2 linked regions of the Piscinibacter gummiphilus genome follow. The protein of the gene in region 2 interacts with the protein of the main gene of each other region in a pairwise test. Links are inferred from orthologs where the notes say so. Each region holds a gene or a part of one and is shown on either strand. Other genes may lie near its edges.

Region 1 (3,924 bases), 790 kb from region 2 along the record:
TGCCTGAGTCCGGGCAACCCCTGCGCCAGCCGCAGTCCTGCGGCGAACTCTTCCGCGTGTTCACGCTGCTCGCACTGCAGGGTTTCGGCGGCGTGCTGGCGGTGGCGCAGCACGAACTCGTCGAACGGCAGCGCTGGCTCACGCGCGACGAGTTCCTCGAGATGCTGTCGGTGGGCCAGGTGCTGCCCGGCCCCAATGTCGTGAACATCTCGCTGATGATCGGCGACCGCTTCTTCGGATGGCGCGGCGCCGCGTCGGCGCTGGTCGGCATGCTGGCCGCGCCGCTCGTGCTGATGCTCGCGCTGGCGATGCTCTACGGCCGCTTCGCGGACGACCCGCGCGTGAGCGGCGCGCTGCGCGGCATGGGCGCGGTGTCCGCCGGCCTCGTGCTCGCGATGGCGTGGAAGCTCGTGGGCAGCCTGAAGAAGAACCCGCTCGGGCTCACGACCTGCCTGGCGCTCGGGGCCCTCACCGTGGGGCTCGTGGTCGGCATGCGATGGCCGCTCGCGTGGGTGCTTGCCGGTCTGGGCCCGATCGCGATCGGGCTCGCCTGGTGGAAGCTGCGGCCATGACGGTGCCCTTCCACACGGCCGACCTGCTGCCGCTGTTCCTGCACTTCGTGATGCTGAGCCTGCTCGCCGTGGGCGGCGCCATCACCACCGCGCCCGACATGCACCGCTACCTCGTCGGCGAGCAGCACTGGCTGACCGACGCGCAGTTCACCGCCTCGGTCGCCCTCGCCCAGGCCGCGCCGGGCCCCAACGTGCTGTTCGTCGCCGTGCTGGGCTACAACGTCGCGGGCCTGCCGGGCGCGTTCGTGACGATGGCCGGCATCATGCTGCCGTCCACCACGCTCGCGCTGTGGGCCACGCGATGGGGCCGCTCGCGCCGCGAGACCCGCGGCGTGCGCGCCTTCACGCTGGGCCTGGCCCCGCTGACGCTCGGGCTGCTGCTGGCCACCGGCTGGGTGCTGACCGAACCGGCGCGCGACAGCCCCGGCGCGATGCTGCTGGTGGGCCTGTCGACGGTGGTGATGGCCCGCACGCGCCTCAGCCCGATGTGGCTGGTGGCACTGGGCGCGGTGGCAGGGGCGGCGGGCTACGCCTGAGTGGCCGCCGGATCGGCTGCCAAGGCTTCATCGACCACGATGGGCAGGTCGGCCAGGTCGTGGCGCACTTCCGGCGTCATGCCATCGGGGATCTCGTCGAACGCCCCGTCGGAGAACCAGACCTCGGTGGTGCCACCCAGCCCCTGGCGCACGGTGACGCTGAGCAGCAGGGCCGGCGGGCCGTTGGGTCCGTCCATGGACACGGGCGTGCCGCCCTGGGACGACTCCAGCACGATCACGAGCTGGGGCAAGGCCTGTTCGCGTTCGGCCCCGGTGGGGGCCGTCTGTTGAAGGCGGGCGAGCACGGGCAGGCCATGGCGCAGGGCCGAGGCCTCGATGCGCGACACGGTCTCTTCCACGCTGTAGCGGCTGACCCGGGTGTGGGACGGACGCTCTTCCATGCCGACGGCACGGGTTCCACCGCTCAGGGCCGCAAGGATCATCGCCGCCCCGCCTGTCATCCAGAAGCGAAATGGATTCTTCATGAGATCTCCTTCGCGCAGAGGTACGGACCATACGGTGGCCGAGGAAGCCGATCAAGCGCTTCCTGTTTGCCGACTTGTAAAAGTTTGTTTCCTAGGGATCCGAGGTGCGCGTGCCTTTTTTTGTGGCACGCGGGCCCCCCCTCCTGCCGCACCGCAGCACCGGATTCGGGATGGCTCCAACCGACCCGGGCGCATGCCCTTGGTGCACGCAGGGACGCTGGGAATCGCGGCGCGGCGGAGGGGCTTCCGGTCAGCCCTGGCGGCGCTGGCGGACGGCCTCGTAGAGGCACACGCCGCTCGCCACGGAGACGTTCAGGCTCTCGACGGCGCCGGCCATCGGCAGGTGCACCAGCTCGTCGCAGGTCTTCGCCGTCAGCTGCCGCATGCCGGCGCCCTCGGCGCCCAGCACCAGCGCGACCGGGCCCGTGAGGTCGAGGTCGTAGAGGGACTGCGTCGCCTGGTCGGACGTGCCGATGATGCGGATGTCGCGCTCCTTCAGCTCGTTGAGCGTGCGTGCGAGGTTCGTGACCATGAAGTACGGCACCGTCTCGGCAGCGCCGCTGGCCACCTTCGCCACGGTGGCATTGACCCCCACGGCATGGTCCTTCGGCGTGATCACGGCCTGGGCGCCCGCGCCGTCGGCCACGCGCAGGCAGGCGCCGAGGTTGTGCGGGTCGGTGATGCCGTCCAGCACCAGCAGCAGCGGCACGCCCTCGACGGCGTCGAGGGTGTCGTCGAGCGAGTGGCTCATCGCGACGTGTTCCACCCGCGCCACGACGCCCTGGTGGCGGTGGGTGCCGCACAGCTTCTGCAGGCGGTCGTCGTCGCTGTCGACCAGGCGCACGCCGGCGTCACGCGCGCGGTCGAGGAACTGGCGCATGCGCTGGTCCCGGCGCGAGGCATCGAAATGGATTTCGGTGACGGACTTCGGCGCGGTCTTCAGCCGGACCGTCAGGGCGTGGAAGCCGAAGAGGATCTGTTTGCTCATCCCGGCATGGTAGCCGGGTGAGTCTCGGTCAGGCCATGACCTTGTCGACCACGGCCACCAGTTCGCTGTACTGGAAGGGTTTGGCGAGGTACGCATCGCACCCCGCGGCCAGGATGCGTTCGGCATCGCCCTTCATCGCGAGCGCCGTGAGCGCGACCACCTTGATGCCGGCCGTGGACGCGTCGCCCTTGAGCAGACGCGTCGCGGCGAGGCCATCGATGCCGGGCATCTGCACATCCATCAACACCACGTCGGGATGTTCGGCACGGGCCTGCACGAGGCCCGACTCGCCGTCGACCGCCGTGAACACGGTGTGCCCGGCCCGCTGCAGCAGCAGCTGCGCGAGCTTGAGGTTCTGCGGGTTGTCTTCCACCACGAGCAGTCTGGCCATCATGTCACTCCGTCACACGGCGCCGTTTCGCGAGGGCCCGGCGCACTTCCGCCAGGAGGCTCGCCGGCAGGAACTCCGCTTTCTCCAGCACCTGCTGCACCTGCCCGCCGAGGATCGATCGGTCCTCCGCGGTCAGCAGCTTGGCCGTCAGCACGATGATCGGGATGTCGGCCGTGGTCGGGTCGGCGCGCAGCGCCCGCACCACGTCGAAACCGGAGATCGTGGGCATCATCAGGTCGAGGATGATCAGCGCCGGCGCCTGCCCGCGGGCGAGGTCGAGCGCCTCCGCCCCGCCGTAGGCGCCCACCGGCTCGAAGCCCGAGGCCTCCAGGTGCTTGCTCACGAGCGTGACGGCCTTCGGGTCGTCGTCGACCACCAGCACCTTCGCACCGGTCCGCCCGTCACCGTTCAGGTCGATCGAGGCCACCGCGGCGATCAGTTCGTCGGGGTCGACCGGCTTCGTCAGCACCTGCGAGGCCCCGAGCGCGAACCCGCGCCGGCGTTCGTCGGTGACCGACACGATGACCACGGGGATGTTGCGGGCCTGCTCGATCTCCTTCATCTTCAGCAGCATGTCCCAGCCGTCTATGCCCGGCAGGATGATGTCGAGCACGATCACCGACGGCGTCAGCTGTCCGGCCATGTGCAGGCCTTCCTCGGCCGAGCGGGCCAGCTCGACGCGGTAGCCCTGCCCTTCGAGGTGGTTCACGATCATCGTGGCGGCCCGCGCGTCGTCTTCGACGACCAGCACCAGTGGCGCATCGGCCAACGGTGCGTGCACGGCGATCACGGCCTTGCCCGTCACGTCGGGCGCCTGGCGGATCTGTTCATCGCTCGGCTCGCGCCACGGCAGCACCACCGTGAACGTGGAGCCCTCGCCCGGGATGCTGGTCACCAACACGCCCCCCCCGTGCAGTTCGGCCAGTCGCTTGACCATCATCAGGCCGAGCCC
Region 2 (3,939 bases):
CGCCCAGGCCGGCCTCGCGTCGCCCGGGGCCGTGGGTCCCTGGACCGGCCCGGGCTCGGCCGGACGGCTGCTGCGCACGCTGACGGACCGCCGCAACCCGTGGCGCGTGGGCGCGAACGCCGGCGCCTGGGGCTGGATGTGGCGCTGGTGGCGCGCCGGCAAGCCCGCCGCACACCGCACGAACCAGCTGCGCATGCAGCGCCTGGCCGCCTACAGCCGCGACCGCCTCCACGGCCTGGCCGCGTCGCTCAAGCTCGACTACGAGCGCAGCGACGGCCACCTCGTGCTGTTGCGCACACGCAAGGAGCTCGACCAGGTCCAGCCCGCGCTGGGGCTGCTGACGGAACAGGGCATCCGCTTCGACACGCTCGACGCGGCGGGCTGCCTCGCCGTGGAACCCGGCCTCAACACCGAGACGCCACTGCACGCGGGCATCCACCTGCCGGCCGACGAGGTGGGCAACTGCCGGCAGTTCGCGCTGCTGCTGCGCGCCGCGGCCGAGCAGATGGGTGCGGAGTTCCGCTTCCATTCGACCGTGCAGTCGCTCGAGCCGGGCCGCCGCCCGGTTCTCACCGTGATGCACTCGCCCCACGAGGAGACGACGAGCCGCATCGCCTCGCACGGCGACACGCCGAACACCCCCGCGTTCCAGCCCACCGTGCCGCTCGACGGCCCCGTCGATGAAACGTTCGACGCCGTCGTGGTGTGCGCCGCGCTCGGGTCGAACCCGCTGCTCGCGCCCCACGGCCTGAAGCTGCCGATGGCCGCGGTGTACGGGCAGTCGGTCACCACGCCCATCCGCCACCACGAGGCCCACCCCGACATCGGCCCGAAGTCGGCCGTGACCGACCACCGGCACCGCGTGGTGATCAACCGGCTCGGGTCGCGCCTGCGCGTCTCGGGAGGCGCCCGCATGGGCCCGCCGCCCAAGGGCGGCCACACCGACGAACTGGCGCGGCTCTACCAGGTGCTCGACGACTGGTTCCCGGGCGCGGCCCGCGTGAGCCAGGCGCAGCGCTGGAGCGGCGCGCGCCCGATGCTGCCCGACGGCCCGCCGGTGCTCGGCGGCAGCGGCATCCCGGGGGTCTGGCTGAACCTGGGCCACGGCGGCGCGGGCTGGGCGATGGCCTGCGGCTCCGCGCGCCTCGTGGCCGACGCGCTGGCCGCGCGGTCACCCGAGGTCGAGATCGACGGCCTCGGCATCGAACGGCTCGCACGATGAGCCGGCTGCGGCGCCTGCGCCCTCTCCCGCAGCGCGAGCCGCTGTTCGGGCGGGAGGCCACGCGCCGCGTCGAGGACGCGGCCCAGGCGGCGTTGCCGCCCTTCACGCTGATGTCGAGGGCGGGCCGCGCCGTCGCGGCGCTCGCGCGGGCCATCGCCCCCCACGCGCGACGCGTCTGGATCGCGGCAGGCCCGGGCAACAACGGCGGCGATGGCCTGGAGGTGGCCGTGTTGCTGCACGAGGCAGGGATCGCCGTCGAGGTCACGCTGCTCGCGGATCCTGCCCGGCTGCCGGCCGATGCCCGCACGGCCCACCAGCGCGCGGTGGCGGCCGGCGTGCCCATCGGCACCGGCCTGCCCGCACCGCTCGGCCCGCAGGACCTCGCGATCGACGCCCTGCTCGGCGTGGGCGCCACCCGTGCGCCGGCCGGCGACCTCGCCGCGCTCGTGCGGCACCTCGACGCCCAGCCGTGCGCCGTGCTGGCCATCGACCTGCCGTCCGGGCTCGACGCCGACACCGGCCAGCCGCTCGGCCCCGACTGCGTGCACGCCACGCACACGCTGAGCCTGCTGACGCTCAAGCCCGGACTGTTCACCGGCGCGGGCCGCGACCACACCGGAGAGGTCTGGTTCGACGACCTCGACACCCCACGGGGGAACGAGCCCGCCACGGCCTGGCTGCCGGCGCCGCCGGTCGCCACCACACGCCAGCATGCCCAGCACAAGGGCAGCTTCGGCGACGTGCTGGTGGTGGGCGGCAGCCACGGCATGGCCGGGGCCGCGGTGCTGGCCGCCCGCGCCGCGCACGCGGCGGGTGCCGGGCGGGTGCACGTGGACCTGCTCGACGACAACGCCTTCACACACGACCTCGTGCGGCCCGAACTGATGTTCCGCCCGTCCGAGCGGCGCGCGGCGCTGCCCGCCTCGGCCACGGTGGTGGCCGGCTGCGGCGGAGGCGACCCGATCGCCGCCGCCCTGCCCCGGCTGCTGACCGTGTCCGAACGCCTCGTGCTCGACGCCGACGCGCTGAACGCGCTGGCCACGGACCCGACGCTCCAGGCGGCCCTCACGGCCCGCGGTGGCCTCGGCCTCGGCACGGTCCTCACGCCGCATCCACTCGAAGCGGCACGGCTCCTCGGCACCGACACGGCCACGGTGCAACGCGACCGCCTCGCGGCCGCGCTCCAGCTCGCCCGCCGGTTCGCGTGCGTGGTGGTACTGAAGGGCTCCGGCAGCGTCGTCGCGTCACCGGACACGGCACCGGCGATCAACCCGACCGGCAACGCGGCCCTGGCCACGGCGGGCACCGGCGACGTGCTGGCGGGCTGGATCGCAGGCCTGTGGGCAGCCCACGGCCTCACGGCCGTGGAAGCCGCCGAACGAGGCACGTGGCAGCACGGCGAGGCGGCGGACCGCAGCCCGCTCACCCCGCTGCGGGCGGCGGACCTCGTCGAGGCCCTGCACGCCCTGTCGCGCCGCTGAAACGCCTCAGCGACGGCGCGGCGCCTTGCCCCCGGCGGTCTTGCGGGCCGCCGACTTGGCAGCCTTCACCGGATGGCCGGCCGCGCTCGTCTTGCGCGCCTTGGTGGCGTTCTTCACGGCACGGTCCGTCTCCTTCACCGACGCGAGTTCGGCGACGGCGCTGGCGTGTTTCTCGGCGGCCTTCTCGCCCCGGCGGGCACGCGGGGCCGTCGCGGGATCCTCGCCCTCGCGCACCATGCGGAAGTCGATCTTGCGACCGTCGAGGTCGACACGGATGACCTGCACGCGCACGCGCGCGCCCACCGTGTAGCGCACGCCGGAGCGTTCGCCGCGCAGCTCCTGGCGCACCTCGTCGAACTTGAAGTACTCGCCACCGAGTTCGGTGATGTGGATCAGTCCTTCGACGTACAGCGAGTCGAGCGTGACGAAGAGGCCGAAGCTCGTGACCGAGGTGACGGTGCCGGCGTACTCCTCGCCCAGGTGCTCGCGCATGAAGCGGCACTTGAGCCACGCCTCGACGTCGCGCGAGGCCTCGTCGGCCCGGCGTTCGTTCGCGCTGCAATGCGCGCCGGTGACCTCCCACTGCTCGCCTTCGGCGTGCGCACCCTTCTTTGCCTTCGCGGCCGTTTCGACGGTGCCGGTGACGAGGCTGTAGCGCTTGCCCGCGAGCAGCGCCTTGATCACACGGTGGACCAGCAGGTCGGGGTAGCGCCGGATGGGGCTCGTGAAGTGCGTGTAGGCCTCGTACGCGAGCCCGAAGTGCCCGCTGTTCGTGCCGGTGTAGATGGCCTGCTGCATCGAGCGCAGCAGCATCGTGTGGATCTGCTGCGCGTCGGGCCGGTCCTTCGTGGCGGCGGCGATGGCCTGGTATTCGCCGGGTTCGGGGTCGTCGCTGATCGAGAGCCCGAGGCCCAGGGCCTTCAGGTAGTTCTGCAGCAGCGTCTTCTTCTCGGGCGTCGGGCCTTCGTGCACGCGGTACAGCGACGGGTGCTTGTTCGTCGCGATGAAGTCGGCCGAGCACACGTTCGCCGCGAGCATGGCCTCCTCGATGAGGCGGTGCGCATCGGTGCGCGTGCGCGGGACGATCTTCTCGATGCGGCCGTTGTCGTCGCACACGATCTGCGTCTCGGTGGTCTCGAAGTCCACCGCGCCGCGCTTGCCGCGCTCCTTCAGCAGCGCGCGGTACACGTCGTGGAGGTCGAGCAGGTTCGGCACGAGGTCCTTGCGGCGCGCGGC

The links. Proteins that work in one complex are often made in the same cells at the same time.
Region 1: the proteins of A4W93_RS13025 (region 2) and rlmB interact in binary tests that used the Escherichia coli proteins (3 or more experiments, as listed by UniProt). The link is inferred for Piscinibacter gummiphilus from one-to-one orthologs.

Annotation. Positions count from the first base shown.
Region 1 is NZ_CP015118.1:2,129,813-2,133,736, reverse strand. The notes cover bases 713-3,696. They hold rlmB (23S rRNA (guanosine(2251)-2'-O)-methyltransferase RlmB), read right to left. Parts: upstream 2,582-3,696; coding sequence 1,844-2,581; downstream 713-1,843. Other genes in these bases: A4W93_RS09680 (response regulator), read right to left, coding at 2,977-3,696; A4W93_RS09685 (response regulator), read right to left, coding at 2,610-2,975; A4W93_RS09695 (DUF302 domain-containing protein), read right to left, coding at 1,099-1,593; A4W93_RS09700 (chromate transporter), read left to right, coding at 713-1,108. In the rest of the region: A4W93_RS09710 (MFS transporter), read left to right, coding at 1-7; A4W93_RS09705 (chromate transporter), read left to right, coding at 1-572; more of A4W93_RS09700, read left to right, coding at 569-712; more of A4W93_RS09680, read right to left, coding at 3,697-3,924. UniProt on the Escherichia coli protein: Specifically methylates the ribose of guanosine 2251 in 23S rRNA.
Region 2 is NZ_CP015118.1:2,915,306-2,919,244, reverse strand. What follows is about bases 462-3,460. They hold A4W93_RS13025 (NAD(P)H-hydrate dehydratase), read left to right. Parts: upstream 462-1,218; coding sequence 1,219-2,703; downstream 2,704-3,460. Other genes in these bases: rnr (ribonuclease R), read right to left, coding at 2,710-3,460; A4W93_RS13030 (FAD-dependent oxidoreductase), read left to right, coding at 462-1,222. Also shown: more of A4W93_RS13030, read left to right, coding at 1-461; more of rnr, read right to left, coding at 3,461-3,939. UniProt on the Escherichia coli protein: Bifunctional enzyme that catalyzes the epimerization of the S- and R-forms of NAD(P)HX and the dehydration of the S-form of NAD(P)HX at the expense of ADP, which is converted to AMP.